Arthrobacter crystallopoietes: one gene and its partner. The protein of the gene in region 1 interacts with the protein of each later gene in a pairwise test. Links are inferred from orthologs where the notes say so. Each region holds a gene or a part of one and is shown in the gene's direction. Other genes may lie near its edges. The genes, in order: dnaJ and J5251_RS15665.

Evidence for each region.
Region 2: the proteins of dnaJ (region 1) and J5251_RS15665 interact in binary tests that used the Escherichia coli proteins (3 or more experiments, as listed by UniProt). The link is inferred for Arthrobacter crystallopoietes from one-to-one orthologs.

The regions. Positions count from the first base shown.
Region 1 is NZ_CP072014.1:3,314,703-3,323,762, reverse strand. What follows is about bases 4,690-7,627. They hold dnaJ (molecular chaperone DnaJ), read left to right. Parts: upstream 4,690-5,563; coding sequence 5,564-6,691; downstream 6,692-7,627. Other genes in these bases: J5251_RS15170 (Gmad2 immunoglobulin-like domain-containing protein), read right to left, coding at 7,481-7,627; J5251_RS15175 (16S rRNA (uracil(1498)-N(3))-methyltransferase), read left to right, coding at 6,694-7,464; hrcA (heat-inducible transcriptional repressor HrcA), read left to right, coding at 4,690-5,485. Also shown: lepA (translation elongation factor 4), read left to right, coding at 1-1,562; radical SAM family heme chaperone HemW, read left to right, coding at 1,604-2,833; J5251_RS15195 (DUF4870 domain-containing protein), read right to left, coding at 2,883-3,305; J5251_RS15190 (DUF3097 domain-containing protein), read right to left, coding at 3,444-4,289; more of hrcA, read left to right, coding at 4,472-4,689; more of J5251_RS15170, read right to left, coding at 7,628-8,467; J5251_RS15165 (PhoH family protein), read left to right, coding at 8,738-9,060.
Region 2 is NZ_CP072014.1:3,416,879-3,432,613, forward strand. The notes cover bases 6,825-10,017. They hold J5251_RS15665 (LuxR C-terminal-related transcriptional regulator), read left to right. Parts: upstream 6,825-7,192; coding sequence 7,193-9,817; downstream 9,818-10,017. Other genes in these bases: J5251_RS15670 (hypothetical protein), read left to right, coding at 10,000-10,017. Outside these bases: J5251_RS15630 (AAA family ATPase), read right to left, coding at 7-1,041; J5251_RS15635 (transposase), read right to left, coding at 1,658-2,278; J5251_RS15640 (5'-nucleotidase), read left to right, coding at 2,256-2,408; J5251_RS15645 (PLP-dependent aminotransferase family protein), read right to left, coding at 2,643-4,049; J5251_RS15650 (dihydrodipicolinate synthase family protein), read left to right, coding at 4,172-5,056; J5251_RS15655 (MFS transporter), read left to right, coding at 5,238-6,458; more of J5251_RS15670, read left to right, coding at 10,018-10,266; J5251_RS15675 (DUF4386 domain-containing protein), read left to right, coding at 10,306-11,058; J5251_RS15680 (hypothetical protein), read left to right, coding at 11,161-11,829; J5251_RS15685 (hypothetical protein), read right to left, coding at 12,047-12,367; J5251_RS15690 (ATP-binding protein), read right to left, coding at 12,372-13,208; J5251_RS15695 (MFS transporter), read right to left, coding at 13,399-14,745; J5251_RS20700 (hypothetical protein), read right to left, coding at 14,777-14,956; J5251_RS15705 (Lrp/AsnC family transcriptional regulator), read left to right, coding at 15,447-15,735. UniProt on the Escherichia coli protein: Positively regulates the transcription of the maltose regulon whose gene products are responsible for uptake and catabolism of malto-oligosaccharides.

The DNA.
Region 1 (9,060 bases):
TCACCTATGAGGTGTCCCGGTCCCTGGCCGCCTGCGAGGGTGCTGTTCTGCTTGTCGACGCCGCGCAGGGCATCGAAGCCCAGACGCTGGCGAACCTGTACTTGGCGATGGAGAACGACCTGACCATCATCCCGGTGCTGAATAAAATCGACCTGCCGGCGGCGCAGCCCGAGAAGTATGCCGCGGAGCTGGCCAACCTGATCGGCGGCGATCCCGAGGATGTGCTGAAGGTCTCCGGTAAAACCGGCATGGGCGTTGAAGCCCTGCTGGACAAAATTGTCCGTGACCTTCCCGCCCCCGTTGGCAATGCCGATGCCCCCGCTCGTGCCATGATCTTCGATTCGGTCTATGACACCTACCGCGGCGTAGTGACCTACGTCCGTGTGGTCGACGGGGAACTCAAGCCCCGCGAACGCATCCAAATGATGTCTACCAAGGCCAGCCACGAACTGCTGGAGATCGGTGTCAGCTCTCCGGAACCGGTACCGTCCAAGGGCCTGGGTGTCGGCGAAGTCGGCTACCTGATCACCGGCGTGAAGGACGTTCGTCAGTCCAAGGTCGGGGACACGGTAACCACCCTGAACAACCCTGCCCCGGAGTCCCTCGGCGGGTATGCAGATCCCAAGCCGATGGTCTTCTCCGGTCTCTACCCGATCGACGGAGCAGATTATCCCGTGCTCCGCGACGCACTGGACAAGCTCAAGCTCAACGATGCCGCCCTGATTTACGAACCGGAAACCTCGGCAGCTCTCGGCTTCGGCTTCCGCGTTGGCTTCCTCGGCCTGCTCCATCTGGAAATCACGCGTGAACGCCTGGAGCGCGACTTCAATCTGGACCTGATCTCTACCGCGCCCAACGTGGTTTATGAGGTGACCCTCGAAGACAAGAAGGTCATTACGGTCACCAACCCGAGCGAATATCCGGATGGAAAAGTCTCCGAGGTCCGGGAGCCGATGGTTTCGGCCACCATTCTGGCCCCCAACGAGTTTGTGGGCGCCATCATGGAGCTCTGCCAGGGCCGCCGCGGCGATATGAAGGGCATGGACTACCTGTCGGAAGACCGGGTTGAGCTCCGCTACCGGCTGCCGTTGGCCGAAATCGTCTTCGACTTCTTTGACCTGCTTAAGTCCAAGACCCGCGGCTACGCCTCGCTCGATTGGAAGGCCGACGGCGAACAGGTCGCGGATCTGGTCAAGGTGGACATCCTGCTGCAGGGCGAACAGGTGGACGCGTTCAGCGCTATCACCCACAAGGACAAGGCCTACAGCTACGGCGTGATGATGACGGGAAAGCTGCGCGAGCTCATCCCCCGCCAGCAGTTCGAGGTGCCCATCCAGGCAGCCATCGGGTCGCGCATCATCGCCCGCGAGAATATCCGTGCCATCCGCAAGGACGTGCTGGCCAAGTGCTACGGCGGCGACATCAGCCGTAAGCGCAAGCTGCTGGAGAAGCAGAAGGAAGGCAAGAAGCGCATGAAGATGGTCGGCCGGGTGGAAGTTCCACAGGAGGCCTTCATCGCGGCGCTGTCGTCGGACGAATCGAAAGACAAGAGCAAGAAGTAAAACCGAAGTGATCAAGACAACGACGACGGCGGCGGTTACCTGTGCCTAGCGTCCTGCCGCTGGGAGACCCGGCACCGGCCGATGGCTTGCTGCCGCCACAGGCCGCTGCCGGCGCACAGGACAGGGACTTCTGTCTCTACGTCCACATTCCGTTCTGCTCGGTGCGTTGCGGCTACTGCGACTTCAATACCTACACTGCCAAGGAGCTCGGCTCGGGTGCGTCGCAGGACGAATACGCCGGTACTCTCAACGCCGAACTCGACCTGGCGGCCAAGGTGCTGCCCGCATCCGGGCTGCCCCGGCGCCCGCTGTCGACGGTCTTTTTCGGCGGTGGTACTCCCACTTTGCTCCCGGCGTCGGATCTGGCGGCCATTCTGAACCGGGCCACGGAATTATGGGGGCTGGCGCCGGGGGCGGAAGTCACCACGGAGGCCAACCCGGACTCTGTTACGCCCGAATCGCTGCAGACGTTGGCGGCGGCCGGGTTCACCCGTGTTTCCTTCGGGATGCAGTCCGCCGTACCCCATGTGCTCAAGGTGCTTGACCGCACACACGATCCGGAACGCGTTCCCCAGGCGGTCCGCTGGGCGCGGGAGGCCGGGCTGCACGTCAGCCTGGACCTGATCTACGGCACTCCGGGGGAGTCGGTTGCGGACTGGGAAGCCAGCCTGGACGCCGCCATCGCCTGCGAACCGGATCATATTTCGGCCTATGCCCTGATTGTGGAGGAGGGCACCAAGCTCGCCGCCCAGATCGGCCGCGGCGAAGTACCCGGAATTGACGACGACGATCATGCCACCAAATATGAACTGGCCGAGGGACGGCTGGCTGCTGCGGGCTTCGGGTGGTACGAGGTCAGCAACTGGGCCCGCACCGAAGCCGACCGTTGCCGGCACAATCTCTCATATTGGCGTGGTGATGACTGGTGGGGTGCCGGCCCCGGAGCCCATTCCCATATGGGTGGTGTCCGCTGGTGGAACGTGAAGCATCCGGCCGCCTACGGCCAACGTCTGTCGACTGGCGTCTCGCCCGCGGCGGGACGGGAAACCCTTGACGCTGCGACCCGCCAGCTGGAACATGTGATGCTCCAGACCCGTATCATCGACGGTCTGCGGACACAGGACCTGGGCCCGAATGGACGGAAAGCGGTAGCCGGTCTGATCGCAGAGGGGCTGGTGGACGGACCCGCGGCTTTCGCCGGCACTGTCCGGCTCACCTTGCAGGGCAGGCTGCTTGCCGACGCCGTGGTCCGCCGCCTCCTGGAAGACTGACAGGCGCGCATTGGACTAAGTCTCTCCGGGCGCGCCTGCGCCTGCCAGCCTAGTGGAGCAGGCGCAGATTGAACGAGTAGCGGTACGGGCGGCCGCGGTTGACTGCAATGCCTGCCATCACGGAGAACACCGTGAGGAAAACCCAGATTGCGGCTGCAATGACGGCAAAGAAGCCGCTGATCACAGGCACCAGAATCAGGATGTTGGCAATGACAGCGACGATCGTCGGCGGCAGCGTGAAGTTCAGGGCTTCCTTCGACTCCTGCGCTGTGAAGGGTCCGCGGTCCTTGAAGATCAGGTAGATGACCAGCGAAGGAAAGCAGCCCAGGATGCCGCCGAAATGAGCCAGCGTGGCCCACTGACGGTCTTCGGACGGTGTCAGCGGCAGGGCTGAGGAGGAGGCGCTTTCGTACTGCGTCCGGGGAGCCGGTTGACGATCCGGTTGCTTCTTGCGCGCGGGGTTGTCTGACACAGGACCTACCTCAGGAGAATTCGTTGTCGTTCTAATGGCTATTTACCTACGAAACTAAGATTAGCCGCTATGGCCGGTAAACACCGGACCGGGGACCAATCTTCCGGTCGCAGGCTGGGTTGCCCAGATGCACATGCCTCAGGCCGTGAGGAAATCGATGACTTCTTCAACGCGTCCCAATAGGGACGGTTCCAGGTCCGCGTAGGTGTTGACGCTTCCAAGCAGGCGCTTCCATCCGTCAGCGATGTCGATCTGGGTTCTGTTGGGCCACCCAAGGCCGTCGAGGATTCCGGTTTTCCAATCGGTTCCGCGCGGAACCACCGGCCATTTTTCCAGCCCGATGACGGCCGGCTTGATGGCCTGCCACACGTCCACATACGGGTGGCCGACAATCAGCACGTTGTTGCGCGCCGACGGAACGGCCATCGCGGCCTGGGCAATCCGCCACTCCTTGGTGTCGGGCAGCAGATGGTCTACCAGAATGCCCAGCTTTCGCTGCGGTCCCGGGTTGAATGCCGTTACCTCCGCAGCGAGGTCATCGACGCCGTGGAGCGGTTCGACGACTATCCCTTCGACCCGAAGATCATGGCCCCACACCTTCTCGACTAGCTCGGCATCGTGCTTGCCTTCGACCCAGATCCGGCTGGCCTTAGCCACCTGCGCGCGCAGTCCTTCTACCCGGACGGACCCGGAGGCCGTCCGCTGCGGACGTGCGGCGGCGGCGGCAGCGGCCATGGCAGGAACGACCTCCACGGGTTCACCTTCCAGCAAAAAGCCGAAGCCCAGGGGGAAGGAGCGTTTCTTGCCTCGCCGGTCCTCCAGCGACACCAGATGCACCCCGCCGGACTTCTCCACGCGCACCACCGCGCCCACCCAGCCGCTTTCGACATCCTCCAGTACCAGTCCGGGGTCGGCTCCGACTTTGCGAAGCTGACGCGACTTCGGAGCGGATAGATCCTGTGGTCCCCAGCCGTAGCTGCTCATCGGTTGTAGTCCTTCGGTCATGCAGCTTTCGAGTAGCTGCAGGCGATCAGCGGAGCCGCCGATAGGTGCAATGGCAGCCTGACAATGCTAACAACGTGCCAAAGGTATTAGACTTAGCACTTGGACGTGTTGAGTGCTAACCGGCATGTCTACTGCAGCCGTACGAAATCAGGAGGTGCCCAGTGAGCGAAGGCCGTCGGCTCGAGGTGCTGCGCGCTATCGTGGAGGATTACGTTCATTCACGTGAACCCGTGGGGTCCAAAGCCCTCGTTGATCGCCACCATTTAGGTGTTTCCTCGGCCACAATCCGCAACGATATGGCTGCTCTGGAAGAAGAAGGCCTGATCGTCGCTCCGCACACTAGCGCCGGCCGTATTCCCACAGACAAGGGCTACAGGCTCTTCGTGGACCGGATTTCGGATGTTAAGCCGCTTTCGTCCGCTGAACGCCGTGCCATTCAAGCTTTGCTCGAGAGCGCCGGCGACTTGGATGATGTCATGGATCGCACCGTGAGATTGTTATCCCAGCTAACCAATCAGGTAGCAGTGATCCAGTATCCGCGGTTGGGACGGGCGTGTACCAGGCACATCGAGTTTGTCCTGCTCGCACCGCAGCAGGTCCTCGTCGTCCTTATCGCCGATAACGGGAAAGTTGAGCAGCGCGTCATTGCCCTGCCTGATCCCGTTACGGATGAAGAATTGTCCGATCTCCGGTCAGCCTATCTCTCCGAATTGGCAGGGCACCCCCTGGATTCCGTGGGCGGGCTGCTCCGGAACGGATTGAAAGATGCCAGACCGGGCACGGAGGCTATCGTGCCACCTCTTTCAGCGGCCTTGGAAAGTCTTGCTGCAGCAACACAGGAGGAGCGTATCCTCATGGCCGGCACGGCAAACTTGGCCCGTTCCACCATGGATTTCCCATTGAGTATTGGACCCATTCTCGAAGCTCTGGAGGAACAGGTGGTCTTGCTTCGCCTGCTGTCCGAGATGCAGCAGGACGCCCGCGGGATTTCAGTGCGCATTGGGCATGAGAACCCGTACGGTTCATTGGCGGAAACATCCGTGGTCGCAACCGGCTATGGTCCGGGTTCTTCCGCCAAGCTGGGCATTCTCGGTCCAACCCGGATGGATTATCCGACTACTATGGCCGCCGTGCGCGCCGTAGCCCGTTATTTGTCACGCATCCTTGCCGGATAGGCAACCGGCCGACCAGCAGCACATGGGCAGCGGGAGCCGCTGCCTGCAACCGATTCCCAGGAAGAGAAGTAATACAAGGTGAGCAACCACTACGACGTACTCGGTGTCAGCCGCGATGCCACTGCTGAGGAAATCAAGAAGGCCTATCGGAAACTGGCCCGCAAGCTCCACCCTGATGTGAACACCGGGCCGGAGGCGGCGGAACAGTTCAAGCAGGTCAGCCATGCCTACGAGGTGTTGTCGGATCCGCAGAAGCGGCGGGTATATGACACCACAGGCAATGAGAACGGCACGGACAGCGGCTTCGGGGGCGGTTATTCGGGTGCTGGGTTCGCCTTCCAGGATATTTTCGAAACCTTCTTCGGTGGGCAGGGCACAGCCGGTCCGCCTTCGCGCACGCGCCGCGGCCAGGACGCACTGATCAATGTCCGCATCGATCTCAAGGATGCCGTGTTCGGCGTCAACAAGAAGATCGAAGTGGATACCGCCGTCGTTTGCCCCACCTGCGACGGCAGCTGCTGCCGGCCCGGCACCAGCCCGCGGACCTGCGACATCTGCGGCGGATCGGGCCAGGTACAGCGTGCCGTGCGCTCCATCCTCGGTCAGGTTATGACCGCCGCTCCCTGCGGAAGCTGTCAGGGCTTCGGCACGATCATTCCCGATCCGTGCAACGAATGTAACGGTGAAGGCCGCATCCGCAGCCGCCGCTCGTTGACTATCAAAATTCCGGCGGGTGTCGGAACAGGCACCCGGATCCAGCTGGCCGGGCAGGGCGAATCAGGTACAGCAGGCGGACCCCAGGGCGACCTTTACGTCGAGATCCGTGTCGCCCCGGATAAGAACTTCATCCGCGAGGGCGACGACCTCCATGTGACGATGGCGGTACCCATGACGGCTGCGGCCCTCGGTACCGACGTCGACATGGACACGTTCGACGGGGTGCAGTCGCTGAATATCAAGCCCGGCACACAGGCCGGCGAGGTCATCACCCTCAAGGGGCTCGGCGTGACGCATCTGCGGGGCTACGGCCGCGGCGATCTGAAGGTCCATGTGCACGTGGAAACGCCCACCAGACTCGATTCCGAGCAGGAGGAACTGCTGCGCCAGCTAGCAGCATCGCGTGGCGAACAGTTCACCGAAGGCAAACTGGCGGGCAGCGGCAGCGGCGTGTTTGCTCGCCTGCGGGACAAGCTCGGCAATCTCTAACAGTGACCAACCCCGTTTTCTTCACTGAACCCGGAGCATTGGCGGCGGTGGCATCCGGTGAGGAATTTGTCCTGACTGGTGCCGAAGCCAGGCATGCTGTCGCCGTTAAGCGACTGATCCCCGGCGAGAGCGTGGACGTCGTGGACGGGCGGGGCATGCGGCTTTCCGGAACGGTCGTTTCGACAGGTACGGAGAGCCTCACCGTCTCCGTCGAGACCGTTGCCCCTGAGCCGCCGGCACCCTTCCGGCTGACGCTCGTCCAGGCTCTGGCCAAGGGCGACCGTGACGAACTTGCGATCGAAGCTGCCACGGAGTTGGGCGTGGACGAGGTGGTTCCTTGGCAGGCCGAACGGAGTATTGTCCGCTGGCGTGACGCCAAGGCTGCCAAGGGGATGGCGAAATGGGAGTCGACGGTCCGGTCCGCCGCGAAGCAGGCTCGCCGCGCCACCGTTCCCGATGTGGCGCCGCTGGTTGATTTGAAATCGCTCTGTGGACGTATTGGCGAGAGCCGGTTGGCGCTGATCCTCCATGAGGACGCCCGGCTGTCGCTGACTGAAGCGGTTCAAAGAAGTGGGTTGGAATCGGAAGGCGACCTGAAGCAGGGCATTCTCATGATCGTTGGGCCCGAGGGCGGCATGAGTCCTCGCGAGGTTGAGCAGATGCGTGAGGCGGGGGCGGTGCCGGTGATCCTGGCTCCGCATGTGCTCAGGTCCTCAACTGCCGGGCCGGCCGCCGTCGCGCTGCTCAGTGAGCGGCTGGGCCGCTGGAACTAAACGTCGTCCGGCCCGCTTACCTGACCGTGAAAACCTTGCTGTCCGCGTTCTGGGGTTCTTCGGTCCGGCCGCTCATGTCCTGATGGAAAACCGTGACCCGGTATGTTCCAGGATCGAGCTCCTGGCTGAACCGGAACTCACCGGTTGCACCTGCAGTTGAGTCAACCTGCACCGTACCTTCTTCGACGATGGTTCCTTCAGCAATGTCTTCCGCAGACTCCAGCCGCGAAATGCGCCAGGACAACTGAGCTTCAAAGGCAACACCGCGCCCAAAGACTTCCACCCGGTCTCCAGTGGAAGCCCCTTGCTGTGGATCAATAATCCAGATCGGTGCGCTGAGTCGGGCATCGCGGGACATCGGCTCGCCGAGCTCCACGTGGCCGAATGCCTTGTAGCCGGAGTGGCCGTCTACCAGGATGACGACGTCGAGCGGGTTTTCCGCAGTACTCAAACCGGCATTTGCGGCTGCCGCGGTGGCCGTGTAGACCAACTGCTGCACAGCTCGTTCCGCTATTCCAGCGTCCACATCGGCCTTAAAGGCGTCGGAGGATATATCCAGGGTAATGACGGATCCGTTGGTGATGGAGGCTCCGACTTTCGACGCGGGCTGCCAGGGATTGAAGTAGTCCGGGTCCAGCGGCTGCAGCTTGGTGACCGCGCTGATTGCACTAGTGATCGGATCACCGAGATCCTCCGTTTCGCGGAACTCGCGGTAGAGGAACACGGTTTCGGCATTCGTGCCCAGCCAGTAGACCGGGGACAAAGCGGTACTTTGCAATGTTTCCACCGGAGCGCTGGTCACCAGCGGACTGCTCTGGACGCTCGGCTGGCCGCTGCCCGCCGGCATGGAAGTCTGGCCGTTGGGGCCATTCCCGGAAGGCGTGCAGCCAATCATGACCATGGAGCCAAGGGTCAACACTGTCAGCCACGCGCGGAATCGGCGCGGGGCTGCGTGGCGCGGCCGGTGGTGCTGCTCTGTGGAAATGACCGGATTCCTCCTCAACTCATGGCGGCGTCCTGTGCGCGTACGGGTGTCTGATGGCGGCACCTGCCGGTACCTGAAAAACCAGCTTGGCATACTGCCGGCGTCCGAACGGGCGGTTGGGCCGTCTCTCAACCGGACTGATGCACGATTGAGACAGGATCGATATCTACCGGTCATGCATGGATTTCGGGAACGACATACGGCCGTTGCCGTAGCATTGAGATGTACAGCAATCCCACACAACAGTCGTACTAGCTAAGGGGAGATGGAAGGCCTGCCGGCCGCTTTATGTCGGAAACACGTCTGGATGTGGATCCGCTCGGATCCAGTAACCGTTCCATCCACTTTGAATCGTCGGAACATATGGTCAAGGCGCTCGGAGCCCAGGATGAGGTGCTCCGGCTCATAGAATCCGAGTTCAGCGACGTGAATCTGCATGTACGCGGCAACGAACTCTCCATCTCCGGCCCGCCTGCTGCCGTCGACCGCACAGAGCGCCTGCTGGAGGAAATCCGCACGCTGGCCGCCAATGACACGCGTGTGTCGCCGCAGGTAGTCGCACAGTTGCTGCGCATGCTCAGCGAGCAATCAGTTGCCAGGCCGGCCGAAGT
Region 2 (15,735 bases), 110 kb from region 1 along the record:
ATCCGGTCAGGCCAGCCAGCGCCACCAGCGTGACTGCTCCGGTTCCGGCCTCGGTTCCGGCTCCGGCTCCTCGCCCAAGGCCAGCGCAGCCTCGACGATGTCGTCCGCAGTGAGCGTCATGACGGACTCACGATCGAGCGCGTCGAGACTATGTTCCTCGTCCAGCGACAGCCGCAGCGCCTGGCGGTTGAGCGCCTGCTCGAACAGCGTGCGGGCGAACCGTGCGTTGCCGGAGTCCTCGCCCGCGTGGAGCCCGGCGAAAATGCGGCGCAGCATCTGGTCCGCACCCGGCTCCAGCGTGTACTCGTGTTGGGCCAGCATCTGATGGAAGATCGTCTGGAGTTCGTCGATGGAGTAGTCGGGGAACGTGATCTCGCGGGCGAATCGGGAGCGCAGTCCGGGGTTCGAGAGCAGGAAGGACTCCATCAGCTGCGGGTACCCGGCCACGATCACGACCAGGCGGTGGCGGTGGTCCTCCATCCGCTTGAGCAGGACCTCGATCGCCTCGGGGCCGAAGTCCATCCGGCCGTCCTCCGGGGCCAGCGCGTAGGCCTCGTCGATGAACAGAACGCCGTCCAGCGCACGCCGGATCACCCGGTCCGTCTTGATGGCGGTCGCCCCGACGTACTGCCCCACCAGGCCCGAACGGTCGACCTCGACCAGGTGGCCTTTCTGCAGTAGACCGACCGCGCGGTACATCTCGGCCAGGAGCCGCGCCACGGTGGTCTTGCCCGTGCCCGGGTTTCCGAGGAACACCAGATGCTGTGATGTGGCCACCTCCGGCAGGCCGTGCGCCTTACGTCGGGCCTGGACCTGGAGCAGTGCGACCAGGGCCCGCACCTGTTCCTTCACGGTCTCCAGCCCGACCAGCGCGTCGAGCTCGGCCTGCACCTCGGACAGCGGCCGGGCCGGCCCGGACCTCGCACCGATGAGATCGCCGACCAGGTCGTCGACGCGCTCCGAACCGTGCAGCTTGAGCTGATCGGCCAGATGGCCGATGGTTTCGCGCAGGTCGTCGAGCGGATTGCGGCTGGCAGCCATGCATCCACTGTAGTACCCGGTTCCCGACTGGGGTGGAGTTGGCCTCAACAGTATCAACTCCACTTTTGGCCGTAGTTCACGCGACACAGGCAGTCTCCGTTGCATGCGGGCACTGGCCGGAGAACAAAGAGGAGATTATCCCTGCCGATCAGCTCCGTCCCTGACGGCTTGGCTCTGTAATACCTTCAGATGCCCAAACAGGGGGAAACCTTGGACGCGTGTCGTCCGTAGTTCGCAAGCTGCCAACCACCTGCCATACAAGTCTCCGTTATGGAGGAGCATGGCTATCCCAGTTCTAGGTCGCATTCCTTCCCTGCTCAGGGCCCGACCCTGCGCACCTCGGCCTGACCGTCCCGCAAGCCGGTCCTTCACCGCGCACCCGATTGCCACTCCCCCGCCGCGAAAATTCCCATACATGTGGATCGCACCGCCAAATGGCCGCGTTTTCGCATCGCTATCTGACGTGTCAGATAGCGATGCATCGACTTGCATCTCATGCGTTTCGAGACACAGAGGTTTCGAGACACGAGTCGGATGAGGAGCAGGAGCCGGCCGTCCGCAGGCGGATCCCTTGCGGGGCAGCCTAACCCTTCTCCTATCCGAATTGATGTGTCTACTAGGAAAACAAAGGTGAGGTCCTTGCGGAAAGTGGAGTGAGGTTGGGTTCGAATCCAAGCGCGACCATTCGGCGTTGGAGGCGTTTCCTGGCGCGTTCGGGGTTGGTTTTATCGAAGTGATCGACGCCGAGTTCGTCATAGGCGACTCCGTCGTGGAGCATGTTCCAAACTATTACGAGCAGCGTGCTTTGGAGAGCGACTACGGCACGCAGGGCGCCGGCGTGAGACCGAATGCGACGGTATTTCACGGCGAGATAGGTCGTTTTTGATCGGGACACGGCCAGCGCCGCTATTCCCAATGCGGCTTTGAGGTAGTGATCGCCGGGGCGGGTTTGAGTGGACTTGATCCGGCCAGCGGACTCGTTCTGGCTCGGACACACTCCCGCCCACGATGCCAGGTGGCCCGCAGTGTCAAAGATGTTCATGTCCACGCCGGCTTCGGCGATGATGACATTAGCGACATTCTTCGAAATCCCAGGGACAGTCATCAGCAGCTCCCGGTCTAAGGAAAAGGGTTCCATCACCCTATCAATGCGGGCGTCGAGTGCCGCGAGGGTCACCTCGATCTGATCGATGCGGTCCAGATGCAACTGCACCATGAACGCGCTACGCGTGCTCAAGCCCCACGTATTCTTCGACGATCAACTGGGCCATCTTGAAGGTGCGGCCGATGAGATCCCGAGCGTACACGTTCCGTTCGGAGTAGTGAATGAGGTGAAGGGCACGCAGCGCGAGAGTCTTTCGGAATGACCACTAGAAGCACAGAATCAGTGGCGTAGTTCCGGAGTCAAGAGCCGAACGAAGCCCGAGCCCTTGACCGCCCCACTTCGAGGAGGCCTGGATTTTGGCGAAAACAGGGGCGCGATGGAATCAATTCGGTCTGGCGCTCATATCAGTCTTTTTGACCATGACTCCGCCCAAACGCTGATCCCTAATTGGGAACCTCTCGGGCGGCCTTACGGTCTAGGCCGGCAGGCGCAGCGGTCACGGTCCCTCAAGTAGTTCGGCGATGATGTCTAGGGCTTTGATGAGCTGAAGGTCGCTGGGGGCGCCGTAGCCGATGACCAGGCCGTTCTCGGGCTCGCGGTCCGCGTAGTAGGCGTCCAGTGTGGCCATGCGGACTCCTCGGCGGAGGGCCTCATTGGCAAGTTGAAGGGCGTCCTTTCCTTGAAAGCGCAGGACCACGTGAAGTCCGCCGTCAAGGGCGGCAAGGCGAAGGTCTGCCCGGGCACCGAGGCGTTCCAGGAGCAGGGCCCTGCGGTGCGCGTACTCGCGTCGAGCCCTGGTGATGTGCCGTGCGAGGCCACCGGCTTGGATGTAGTGGGCCAGTGCCGATTGCATGATGCCGGGGACCGGTGTGTCCAGGTCTTCGCGCATGGCCTTAAGCGCGTGGCCCGATTCCCCGCGGACTACGAGGTAGCCGCACCGCAGCCAAGGGCTGAGGGACTTGGAAAATGTGCCCAGGAGCGCAACATCAGCTGTGGATGGGAGTGAAGCGACGGCGGGCAGCGGCATCCTGCTGTGGCGGAATTCGCTGTCATAGTCGTCTTCGAGGACGAGCACAGAATGTTTGGCTGCCCAGTTCAGAAGGCCCAGCCGTTCCTGGACAGGCATCCGGCCGCCGAGCGGGTACTGGTGGCTCGGGGTGATCAGCACGGCGTCCGGCAGCCGTTCAAGGGTGGCCAGCTGGGAGACTTTCAGTCCATCTTCATCGACGGTCACTGTTTCCAGGACGGCACCGGCAGCGGCCATGACCCGTCTTGCCGTTGGGTACCCCGGATCCTCGACGAGTATGCGTGGATGTTCTCTGCGGCTTCGGAGGGCGGCTACGGCCAGCTGCAGGGCGTCGCTCGTTCCTGCCGTAATGATGACGTCATCTGGTTGGACGGCCAGTCCTCTGGATACGGCCAGGTGCCCGACGATTGCCTTTCGCAGGGTGTCGGTGCCAAGAGGTGGAGGCAGATGCGTGGGTCCTTGCTCGGATACCGCCTTGCGCCAGGCGGTGTGCCACTCGCGGTTCTTGAACGGTATGCCCGAAGGACGTCCGGGCGTGAGATCGATTATCGGCCTGCTGTCCTGCATGTGCGGGATCGGGGGTTTCTTAAGGACCGGGCGTTGAACGTCCGGGCGGATCACGACCCGGGTTCCACCGGCACCGTGGCTTTCGAGGAATCCCTCGCCGGCCAACTGCTCAAACGCCCGGACCACAACGCCGCGGGAAATGCCGAGCTCAGATGCCATTCTGCGTGTTGCCGGAAGCGTGTGGTCCGGCCGGATTACCCCGGCGAGGATGGCCTTGCGGAGTTGGTCGGCCAGCTGGGCAGCAAGTGGACCAGGACCGTTCCTGTCGAGTGTGAGCGGAAGCTCAGCCTCTCCCAATGGACCTCCCAAATTGATCTTTCTTGGACCTAGTGTAGGACCAATCAGTTTGCCAGCATGGACAACCAGTATTAGATGTTCGTGCGGCTGCTCCACCTTTTTGACCAGCCCGCGGCCGGATGAAGGTAGGGCTTATGTTTGACGGTCTTTGTGCTTTTCCCCTCACGCCGATTGTTGATGACCGTATCGATGTGAAGGCCGTTGCTTTGTTAGTGTCGCGGGCTACGGGAGCTGGCGTGGACTCCCTTGGCGTGCTCGGCTCCACCGGGAACTACGCATACTTGTCCCGGGATGAACGCCATGCCGTCCTTGAGTCCGCTGTCGACGCCGCTGACGGGGTCCCGATCATTGCCGGGGTGGGGGCCGTGCGCACCCGTGATGTCCTTGCGCACGTTGAGGATGCTCAGGCCGCAGGGGCTTCAGGCTTGCTGCTGGCGCCGGTGTCGTACCAACGGCTGAATGAGGCAGAAGTGTTCAGCCTGTACAAAGACGTCTCGTCGGCGTCTTCGGTACCACTCGTCGTTTACGACAACCCGGGCACCACCGGTTTCACTTTTTCGGATGAGCTGTATGCGCGCCTTGCCGACATTCCGGCGATTGCCTCCATCAAAATCCCGCCTCCCCCTGAGCAGGCCTCTGCGCGCCTCGGGGAGTTACGTTCGCTGCTGCCGGAACGTACTTCGATAGGTATCAGCGGTGACTGGGCTGCTGCTGAATCGCTGCTCGCCGGTTGTGACATTTGGTACTCGGTAATCGCAGGCGTGCTTCCCGGCACAGCTAAGGTGATTACAGACCATGCCTTAGCCGGCCGTGGGGATCTGGCCTCGGAAGCGTCCATGAATCTCGAGCCAGTCTGGTCGCTTTTCCGCATGTACGGCAGCCTCCGCGTGACCGCTGCAATTGCAGAGGATCTTGGGCTGATTTCGTCGCCCAGCCTGCCGTTGCCGCTTCGCGGTCTGGACACCGAAGGCCGCTCGAAAGTCGCGGACGCAATCCGCCGGTGCCGGCTGGAGGCATGAACCAAACGCTTCCTGCCGGACCGCAGCAGACTTTTGGTCCGACGGCTGTACCGGCCCGAAGAGCTCTCACGGTGCGACAGCCACGGGCCCGATTCCCCACCGCTGCGGCCTGGCCTGGCATGGCCTGGATGAAGGCTGAGAAGGATTTATTGATGAATGTGATCGTTTGGGAGAAGGCCGGATGAGTCTTCTAGGTCGCAGGGTCCCTCCCCGCCCGTCCAGTCAAGGCGACGACGTGCGCGGCGGGCTCGCCCGTTATGTCGTCGCAGCCACCCTGGCCCGCACCGCGGACGGAGGCGCGGTGGTTGCCATCGTTCTTCTCGTTGCGACGAGTGGGGCACCAGGATGGTTGGCTGGCCTTCTTGGTGCCTGCATTACCGCGCCACATCTGCTCGGCCCCCTCGTTGCCAGATGCCTTGATACAGCCCGCGACGGCCGTACCGTGATTGCGCTGGCCTGCATGGCCCACGGAGCGACTCTCGCGGCAGCTGTACTGCTATATCCGGTGACCTGGTCTGCCATCACGGGAGTGCTGCTGGTTGCTTCTGGACTAGTTGGTCCGTTGCTAACCGGGGGTATCAGCAGCCGGCTGCCAGCCATAGCGAAACCGGAAAGATCCAGCCAGCGCCGCGCCCAGGGCTGGGACGTGGCCACGTACGGTATTGGTGGCACGATCGGCCCCTCCCTTGTTGCCGCAGTTTCGGCATGGTCGAGTCCGGCGATGGCAGCGCTGATCCTGGCCGCGGCCACGTTTGTCGCGGCAGCAGCAATCAGGCTCCTGCCATATTCCCCGCCTGCTGCTGCAGCCTCGGATGTCCCCCAACCGGGACGGACACTGGTCATGATGTTCACGACGGGTCCCTTGCGCCGAACACTCTATATGACGGTTGTTGTCGCCTTATCTGTTGCGGTGCTGCCGATCACGGCCGTAGCCTCCACGGACGATCTTGCCGTCGAACCCGCTGCAGCAGGCATCCTTGCCGCTGTCTATGGACTAGGCGGTTTAGCCGGTTCAGCAGGCGTGATGCTCCGGCCAATGCGAGCCGACGCCGACCGACTGATGACGTGGCTGGCGGCCGCGGTAGGTATAACCCTAGCCGGAGCGGCATTTGCAGGAAGCTTCCCTGCCGCACTCATGACCTACGCGCTGGCCGGGATCATGAACTCGTGCTTCTTCGCCGCAACCCTGGCCGCCCGCAGCGAATACGCACCGCCAGAGGCACGAGGCCAAGTGTTCGTGTGGGTCGGAGCCCTGAAGATTACCGCCGGCTCGGCAGGAACAGCGTTAGCCGGTGCCGCGGTTGCGCACGCCACCCAGCTGCCGTTGTTCCTGGCAGTGGCCATCATCACTGCCGTCGTGGGCGCCTCGGTCATGGACCGAGGGGCAAGCGCAAAGATATGATCCCGACCCGCTCAACACCGCGGGCTGTTCGAAGGGTTGTCATGCTCGAAAGCGATGTCCTCTGTCTTCGGAGCCTGCTGCTTGGCTGGCTTACTTTGTCGGGGCGGATCAGCATGATGGAGGCTCCGTTGCGGGCGGCATCGAAGCGGGCCTGAACGTCGGCCCAGTTGACGATGTTCCAGAAGGCCTTGACATAGTCGGCCTTGACGTTGACGTAGTCCAGGTAGAACGCGTGCTCCCACATGTCGAGCATCAGCAGCGGGATGGTGCCGAAAGAGATGTTGCCCTGCTGATCGTAGAACTGCTCGATGCAGCGGGTCGGACAGGTTTCTTCAAAACAGGCGAACATGTGATCCCTTCGGCCGGAGGGTTCGCGGAAGCCCAGCAGCTCCACACACTTGAACACGGCCATGCGCAGGTAAGTAACGCGAGCAAAGATTTCCAAGGTCGGGTTTCGTTCGGGAGGCTCCCAGATGAGGGTGATTGTGCCCGACGTGAACGCGAGGTAGCCCATCGGCAGCAGCCAGAGGCCGAAGAAGACTTGCGCGAGGAGGAAACCCCGAGTGCTGCGGATCTCCGTCGCGGTAGCCGTACACTGGCCGTGAGGGGAGGCGATCATGGCTGGCACACTTCTCGATGCCAAGCTCCGCGTCCCCAGGCGGCGACGCGGTCTGACAGCGCGTCCGAGACTGAGCCGGCGACTGAGCCGTGGAGCGGAGTCTGCGTTGACACTCGTGTCGGCTCCGGCCGGGTTCGGCAAGACGACGATGCTGACCGAGTGGCTGGCATCCGTTTCCGCTGATGGAAGGTCGGCGGCGTGGCTCTCCCTCGACAAGCGTGACAACGATCCCGCCCTGTTCTGGACGTACTTCGTCACGGCGCTGAAGACGGCGTCCAACGGGGCCGGCGCCGCTGCGCTCTCGCTCCTGCAGTCGGCTCAGCCGCCCATCGAAGCGGTGCTTGCCACTTTGCTCAATGACCTCCACGCCATAGCGAAGGATGTCGTCCTGGTCCTCGATGACTACCATGTCATCGAGGCACGCGACATACAGGACGGGGTCGCCTTCCTGCTGGAGCATCTGCCTCCGCATGTGCATCTGGTGATCGCCAGCCGGGCCGACCCGGCGTTGCCGCTGGCGCGCTTGCGGGCACGGGGCGAGCTCGTGGAGATCCGCGCCGCGGACCTGCGATTCGCTGCGGACGAGGCGGCGGCTTACCTCAACGGAGCCATGGGACTGGCATTGACGGCCCGGGATGTAGCAGTGCTGGAAGGCCGCACCGAAGGGTGGATCGCGGCGCTCCAGCTCGCGGCGCTTTCGATGCAGGGTCGGGAAGACATCGCCGGGTTCATCGCAGGCTTTGCCGGGGACGACCGGTACATCGTCGACTACTTGGCCGAGGAGGTCCTGCAGCGCCAGCCAGAGGATGTCCAACGCTTCCTGCTCCAAACCTCCATCCTGGACCGGCTCACCGGGCCACTGTGCGATGTCGTCACTGGGCAGGACAGTGGCAAGGTCAGGCTGGCGGCACTGGAGCGAGGGAACCTGTTTCTGGTCCCGCTTGACGACCGCCGTCAGTGGTATCGCTATCACCAGCTTTTTGCGGACGTTCTCCAGGCGCGCCTGCTGGACGAGCGCGGCGAAGAGCTCCCGGGTCTGCACCGGCGGGCAAGCGCCTGGTACGAACAGAACGATGAGGCGTACGATGCGATCCGCCATGCCTTGGCCGCGAAGGATTTCGAGCGGGCGGCGGACCTCGTCGAGCTAGCGGTTCCCGCCATTCGCAGGAACCGGCAGGAGGCCGTGCTGCGCGGCTGGTTGAAGGTGCTCCCCGACGAGGTGGTCCGCGTCAGGCCTGTGCTCGGCGTGGGACTGGTCGGCGCGTTGCTCGTGAGCGGAGATGTCGAGGGAGTCGAAGGCCGGTTGCAGGAAGTCGAACAGTGGCTGAATTCACCGACAGATACGAGCAAGGAAATCCATGCCCGATCAACGGAAATGGTCGTAGCCGACGACGAGGAATTTCGCCGCCTTCCCGAGACGGTCGAAGTGTACCGGGCCGCGCTGGCGCTGGGCCGGGGCGACGGGCCCGGGACCGTGAGCCACGTCCGGCGGGCGCTTGATCTTGCGCCTGAGGAGGACCACCTTGGCCGTGCCGCGGCATCCGGTTTGCTCGGACTCGCCTACTGGGGGGCTGGGGAGCTCGAGGCGGCCCATCGGGCGTACGCCGAATGCATGGCCGGCCTGCACCGTGCCGGGCACCTCGCCGACACCTTCGGATGCGCGATCGCCTTGGCGGACATACGGCTTGTACAGGGGCGTCCCCACGACGCCATGCGCACCTACGAACAGGCCCTGGAAAATGCGCCTGGGCAGCGCGGACCGGATGTTCTGCGCGGGGCAGCCGACATGCATGTGGGCATGAGCGGGATCTGGCGGGAGCGCGGCGACCTGCAGAGCGCAACCCGACACTTACTGCGCAGCCAGGAGCTGGGTCCCCTCGGCGAGCTGCCGCAAAACTTGTATCGCTGGCGGGCCGCCATGGCCCGGATCCGCGAGATGGAAGGAGACCTGGCCGGGGCGCTTGACCTCTTGGATGAAGCGGAGCGACTCTACGTGAGCGATTACTTCCCCAACGTACGGCCGGTGCCGGCTTTGAGGGCACGGATCTGGATCGCGCAAGGACGGCTGGGTGAAGCGCACGGCTGGGTGCGAGAGCAGGCCCTGTCGGCGGACGATGACCTCAGTTACCTTCGCGAGTTCGAGCACATCACTCTTGCCAGGGTGATCCTCGCCCGGTACACGACAGAGCGCTCAATGCCCTCCCTTCACGAGGCAATCCGACTGCTGGGGCGCCTTCAGCGAACGGCAGAAGATGGAGGCAGAACGGGAAGCGTCATCGAGATCCTCGTGCTTCAGGCGATCGCCGGCCAGATGCGAGGCGACATCCCCGCGGCGCTTGCATCGCTCCATCAAGCCGTAGCACTGGCCGAGCCGGAGGGCTACGTTCGAATCTTCGCCGACGAGGGCGCACCGATGGCATCACTGCTGAGAGCGGCTGTGAAACAACGTACAGCCCCGGGCTACCTCCGCCGACTCCTGGCGGCCATGAACAACACCGAAAACACCGCACCCGCCAACCACGGCCTGATCGAGCCACTGAGTGAACGCGAGCTCAATGTACTCCAGCTGCTCGCAACGGACCTCGACGGCCCGAACATCGCTCGCGAGCTCATGGTGTCCCTGAACACGGTTCGGACCCACACCCGGCACATCTACGCCAAGCTCGGCGTGAACAACCGCCGGGCAGCGGTGCGCCAGGCCGAGGAACTCGACCTGTTGTCCCGACCCAGCGGCCGCTAGCCCGTGCCGCCGCCCCGCACGGCCGGGGAACACCGCGACAAGGCCCGGTGAATAAATCACCACGCTAATCATCATGTGTGATGACGCGCGGTCATCAGGTCTCCTTCTACCGTTCGATCAGGACAACGAACAGTCGAAACGCCGGCTGAGGTTCATCCAGACGGGCAAGCGAAAGGAGCGCCGTGAACGAAATACCCACCGGCCATCACCACAACCCCGGATGGTACGAGATCCGCCTCGAAGGCCGCCTGGATTCCCGGTGGGCAGCCTGGTTCGACGTACCGAGCCTCACGAACGAGAGCGACGGCACCACAGTCATCCGTGCTCATGTAGCCGATCAGGCCGCCCTGCATGGTCTGCTCCAGAAAGTGCGCGATATCGGCCTACCGCTGGTTTCCGTCACTCAGGTTGCGCACGACAAGCCCGAGCCCACCGCAGAGCCCCGATAACTCATCATTCACAAAGTATTGCCGAAGGAGAACGACACCATGACCAGCACCCAACCCGGAGCAGCAACGAAACGAGTCCCGATGAACCCGCTGCGAAAGACCGCGCTGGTTTCGGGCGTGCTCTATCTGATCACCTTTATCTCCATCCCGACACTCGCTCTCTACGGTCCGGTGCGCACCGACCCCAACTACATCGCCGGCCCAGGCCCGGACACCGCCGTCATCGTCGGCGGCGTCCTTGAGATCATCGTGGCCCTTGCCTGCATTGGCACTGGCGTCGCGCTGTACCCGGTGGTCAAGAGGCAGAACGAAGGGGTCGCGCTGGGCTTCGTCAGCGTGCGGGTACTGGAGGCCGCCACGATCTTCGCCGGTGTCGTGGCCCTCCTCGCCATTGTGACCCTGCGGCAGGCCGGAGCCGGACAAGATGCGCTGATCACCGGGCAGGCATTGCTCTCCCTGCACACCTGGACTACGCTCCTCGGGCAGGGCTTCCTCCCGGCCGCGAACGCCCTGCTGCTGGGCTCCCTGATGTACAAGTCACGACTCGTGCCGCGGATTCTTCCCGTACTGGGATTTATCGGAGCGCCCCTGCTCGTCGCTTCCGTTGCCGGCACGCTGTTCGGCCTCTGGGGACCGGTGTCCGTACTGTCCGGAATCGGCGCACTCCTGCTCGCGCTCTGGGAATTTTCGCTGGGCATTTGGCTGGTCGCCAAAGGATTTAGGCCCAGTCCCATCACGACAGGAATGGCGGCTGCCGCCACACCGACCACCCATCATGACGTTCCCGCCTAATCATCGAAACACCCGCATCCCGACATTTACCGGAACCAAAAGGGTACTTCCGCATCCAATAAGGGCAGGACGTGTCCTGGTCAAGAAATGTACCGGGAGCCGTTGCACCAGCCCGACCACGCTAACCCGCTACACGCTCACGAAGGCAAAAACCATGCTACCTATCGCCAGCCCACCTCTGGAAAACAAACCCTTACCCTGTTCCCGATCCGCCTCGCCGCCGTTGCGGGCCTGGCCGCGGCCGTGGTCTTGTTCGTCAATGCCGCAAAGCGTGCAGGACTGATTCCCGTCAGCTCGGCGACGCAGCTCGCGGCGCCACTGGCCCAGACTCTCGCAATCATCCTGGTCGTCGGCCTTGCCGCCGGTGCGATGCGTCAATCATCAAAGTTTTCCTCAATTTCCCTCGCACTGAACGTCCTCGGGCTTGCCGCCGCGACGGGCGTGGAATGGGTGATTAATCTGGTGTTTGTCGGACTCGACCCCTCCCAGATCACCGCGCTGCGGACCGGGCCGCTCGGAACAGCCTTTGTGGCCGCCTCGATAATCTTCCTGCTCGGATCGATCCTGTATTGCATGGCGCTGCTGCGGGACGGCAAGGCACCGCAGATCCCGACAATCGCCTACGCCATCGCAAGCATTCCCATCGCGCTGCGCAACCTCGTCCCCGAGCTAGCACTCGACGTGGCCTTGGGGCTGCTGGGCGCCTCAGTGATCTGGCTCGCTCTCTGGATGCTCCGGAACAGACCTGCAGTGGCCGCTCACCGGGTGTAAGCACGACGGCGGCCAGATCCTGACCTCGTTCGGAGGGCACGAAGGGCCATGCCCGCATTCCTGGATACGAAAGATTTCGAGCACCGACTAATTCCAAAATCCCCCAAGGTTGCGGCGGCTGTTTGTGGACCGCAGTTCTCTAAGACGGTGTTCCCGCAGGAATATCGGATTCTTGGTCTCGGGCAGGTTTGGCTAGCGCCAGGGATCTCCAGGAGTCTTAGCGAAATTCCGCCAGGACGGCACGGACGTCGTCGGCCTCTATCTCGGTCCAAGCCAGCCAGTCGGCCAGCCGGTAACGGCCTTCGGCCGCGAACTGGCCGCACTTTGTGGCGTAGTGCTCGGTCATCCGCCCGAAGACCGTCTCCGCTTCGCCGGACTCCAGCAGGCGGAGCCGGGCGAATTCACGCATGGATTCGTGAAGACGGTAGCAAGGGAACGCCGCCGTCAGGTCACGGACCACCAAAGACTTGTCCAGGAGCGAGAAAAGCACATCAGCGGTACCTGCCTCGGAGTCTGGATCGCGACGTAGTGCCTCCACGTCTTCAATCTGAAACCGGCCGGCAAAAACACCCAGTTGCCGAAGGGATGCGGCGTTCGTGCCCGTCCAGCAGGTCATAGCTCCACGCGATGGCTGCCTCAAGCGTCCGGTGCCGCGGGAGGACCGCGGGAGATCCTGCCGTCAGGAGTGAGAACCGTTGCCCGAGCCGGTTGCGGATCTGCTCCGGGGTCATGACCCGGGTCCGCACGGCTGCCAGCTCAATGGTCAGCGGAATCCCGTCGAGGCGCCGGCAGATCTCCACCACGGCGTTCCGGTTGTCGTCGGTGAGCCCAAACCGGCCCGATGCGGCTCCGGCGCGTTCAACGAAAAGCTGCACCGCCTCGTTCAGTCGCAGTCGCCCCAGGTCCGTATCGTCGATGCCCGGCAGCGCGAATGGAGGCATCGGCACTACTCGCTCTTCGACGAGCCCCAAAGGTTCCCTGCTGGTTGTAAGGATCCGGAGCCCAGGACTTTCTTTCAGCAGCTTGCTCACCAGCTTCGCCACGGGCTGGATTATGTGCTCACAGTTGTCCAGTACAAGCAGCAGACGCCGGACCTTCAAATGCCCGTACAGAGTCGTGGCAGCATCAGCGGCCCCCTGCTCGCGTAAGTCCAAAGCTGCGGCCAACTCAACGAACCAGGCGCCGTCCTCAAAGTTACGGTTCCGCTGGGCAGCGAGCTGGAGAGACAGTCGGGTTTTCCCGACACCGCCGGGGCCGACCAAAGAGACCAGGCGGTGCCCTAGAAAACTGTTCTTAGCTTCGCTGAGCTCGTGCCGGCGGCCGATGAAGCTCGTAATCTCCGCCTGGAGGTTCCCAAGAGGCTCAACTTGCTTCCCCATGCACACAACCTACAGCGTTTGGCACGGGTGGACATGGAAGCCGTGCGGTTCCCGGAAACGGGCACACCTTCCGGATTGCTCCTCGCTAGGTGCTCGCTTGCCACCGACTCCATGAAATGGTTCCTGTCTCCCCTGCCGGAGCCCACGCTGGTGACGGCTGCTTCTCCCCCTGCCGGCATCACAGCCGTGCTCAGGAAGTCTCCGCCTCGCGCGGTTCCGGAGTTGCAGTAGTCGCGGTTTTGCGGGGCAGCAGGAACAAGGACGCCGCGGCGAGGAAGCACAGGGCTGCGGCGGTGATCCAAGCGGGCAGGTAGCTGCCGGCGATGTCCCGTCCGATGCCGGCGGTGAGTGCTCCGATTCCGGCGCCGACCATGTGGGAGGCGAAGACCCAGCCGAACAACACGGAGGAGCGTTCAATTCCGAAATGCTCCCGGCATAGGGCGACGGTGGGTGGAACGGTTGCCACCCAGTCAAGTCCGTAAAAAACGATGAAGATCCATAGCACCGCTTCCACGGATGGTCCGAGCAGCGCATGGACGGTGAGCAGTGAGAAGCCACGCAGTCCGTAGTAAATGACCAGCAGAATCCAAGGGCGGACGCGGTCTGTGAGCCAGCCCGAGGCGAAGGTGCCGATAACGTCGAACACCCCGATCAGCGCCAACAGCCCAGATGCGGTGGTGGCGGGCATCCCGTGGTCGTGCGCAGCCGGGATGAAGTGCGTTTGAATCAGGCCATTGGTGGACCAGCCACAAACCCAGAACGTGAACACCAGGATCCAGAAAGCTCGGAAGCGGGTGGCGTGGCCAAGGACATGCAGCGTTTCGGCGGCCGCGCCGCGACGGCGGGCAGTGGGTGATGCGGGGGCTAATGCTGTCGTAGTATCGCTTTCCGCGCCGTAGGATGTGGTGCCGGCCTTCGCAGGGGTATCGGCGAAGGGCCAGAACAGCAAGGGAATGATGGCCAGGGCAAAGGCAGTCACCAGCAGGGACGCCACGCGCCAGCCGTGGTTGCTGGACAGGTGGACGATGGCGGGCAGGAACACCAGTTGCCCGCAGGCATTGGCTGCCGAGAACATGCCCATGACGAGCCCGCGGTGTTTTACGAACCACCGGTTGGCGACCACAGCGCCGAAGACCAGGGCCATCGCCCCCGTTCCCACACCGACGAAACCGCCCCAGAGGACCCACAGTTGCCAGATCTCGGTCATCACGAGGGTCAGGCCGCTTCCCGCGGCGACCAAGCCTAGGGCGCCGGCGGCAACCGCCCGCAGGGAGAATCGTTCCATGAGCACGGCGGCGAAGGGGGCCACCAAACCGTAGACGATCAGGTTGGCGGTTACTGCGCCGGAGAGCTGCGTGCGCGTCCATCCGAATTCACCCTCGATCGGGGCAAATAGTGCACCTGTCGTGGAACGGAACGCGGCGGCGGCGACCAGAGCCAGCAGGGTTACCGCCGCGACCAGCCAGGCGCGGTGTAAGCCGGCCCGTTTCCGGGTCCGGGCCGTGTCTGCAAGTGCGGGTGGACTGGGCATCATCATGAGGGGCTTCCGGTCGGCGCTGGGATGTTGATTAGATGGGGGCGGTGCCGCGGAGACAGGTGGTCGTCGTCCCGCCAACCCAGACTATTCCGTCGGAATCGGCGGTGATCGTGATGTTTCCCGCCCGGCCGAGCCGGGCGCCTTGGGAGACCCGATAAGTGCTCGGTGCTGCACCCGTACCGGTCAACCACTGCCCGACGGAGGCGTTCATGCTCCCACAGGCTCTCCAGGTCCCCGGTGCGCTGAGTAGCGGGAGCGGCGAAGGAGAGAATGCCCTCGTCACGCTGCACCTCAATCAATCCGCCCGCGCGCTCCTGCACGATACGTCCAGCACGCTGCGGTTCCCCCGGCCTCGAGCCAGGCATGCGCGGAACCGAGCGTGGGGTGGGCGGCAACAGGAATGTCGTTTCGGACAGGTTGGTCCAGCGGGCAACGCGTTGCATCGCCTCGGAATCCAGTCCTGTTCCGTCCAGCATGACGGCGACCGGGCTGCTAAGAGAGGGGGTCGAGGAGGACACCTCGACCTGAGCGAAGGGGCGCGGCTGATTCATGCGTAGAAACTTTCTCAGGAGATGAGATACGTAGTAATGGAGCACTACCTGCCCCAGGAATGAAGGCCTAGGAAAAGAGTAGAAGAATAATTGTGGAATGTGCTTCCAATATTTTCTCCCTGAGGCCGTCTTTGAGGAAGAATCTTCCCTATGGACGGAATTGACAGGAAGATCCTTGCGGAGCTCCAGGAAGATGGCCGGCTTTCCCTCACAGAACTAGCTGGGCGGGTAGGACTAAGCATGTCGCCCTGCCACCGCCGCCTCCGCGCCCTTGAGCAATCCGGCGCGATAGGCGGCTACCGTGCCTATCTAGACGCAGAATCTCTCGGACTGGGTTTTGACGCACTGATTTTCGTCACCATGCGCGACGCCAGCCGGGCCACCCTAGACGCTTTTGAACCCGCCGTAGCTGACATCCCTAACGTTCTGACGGCACAGC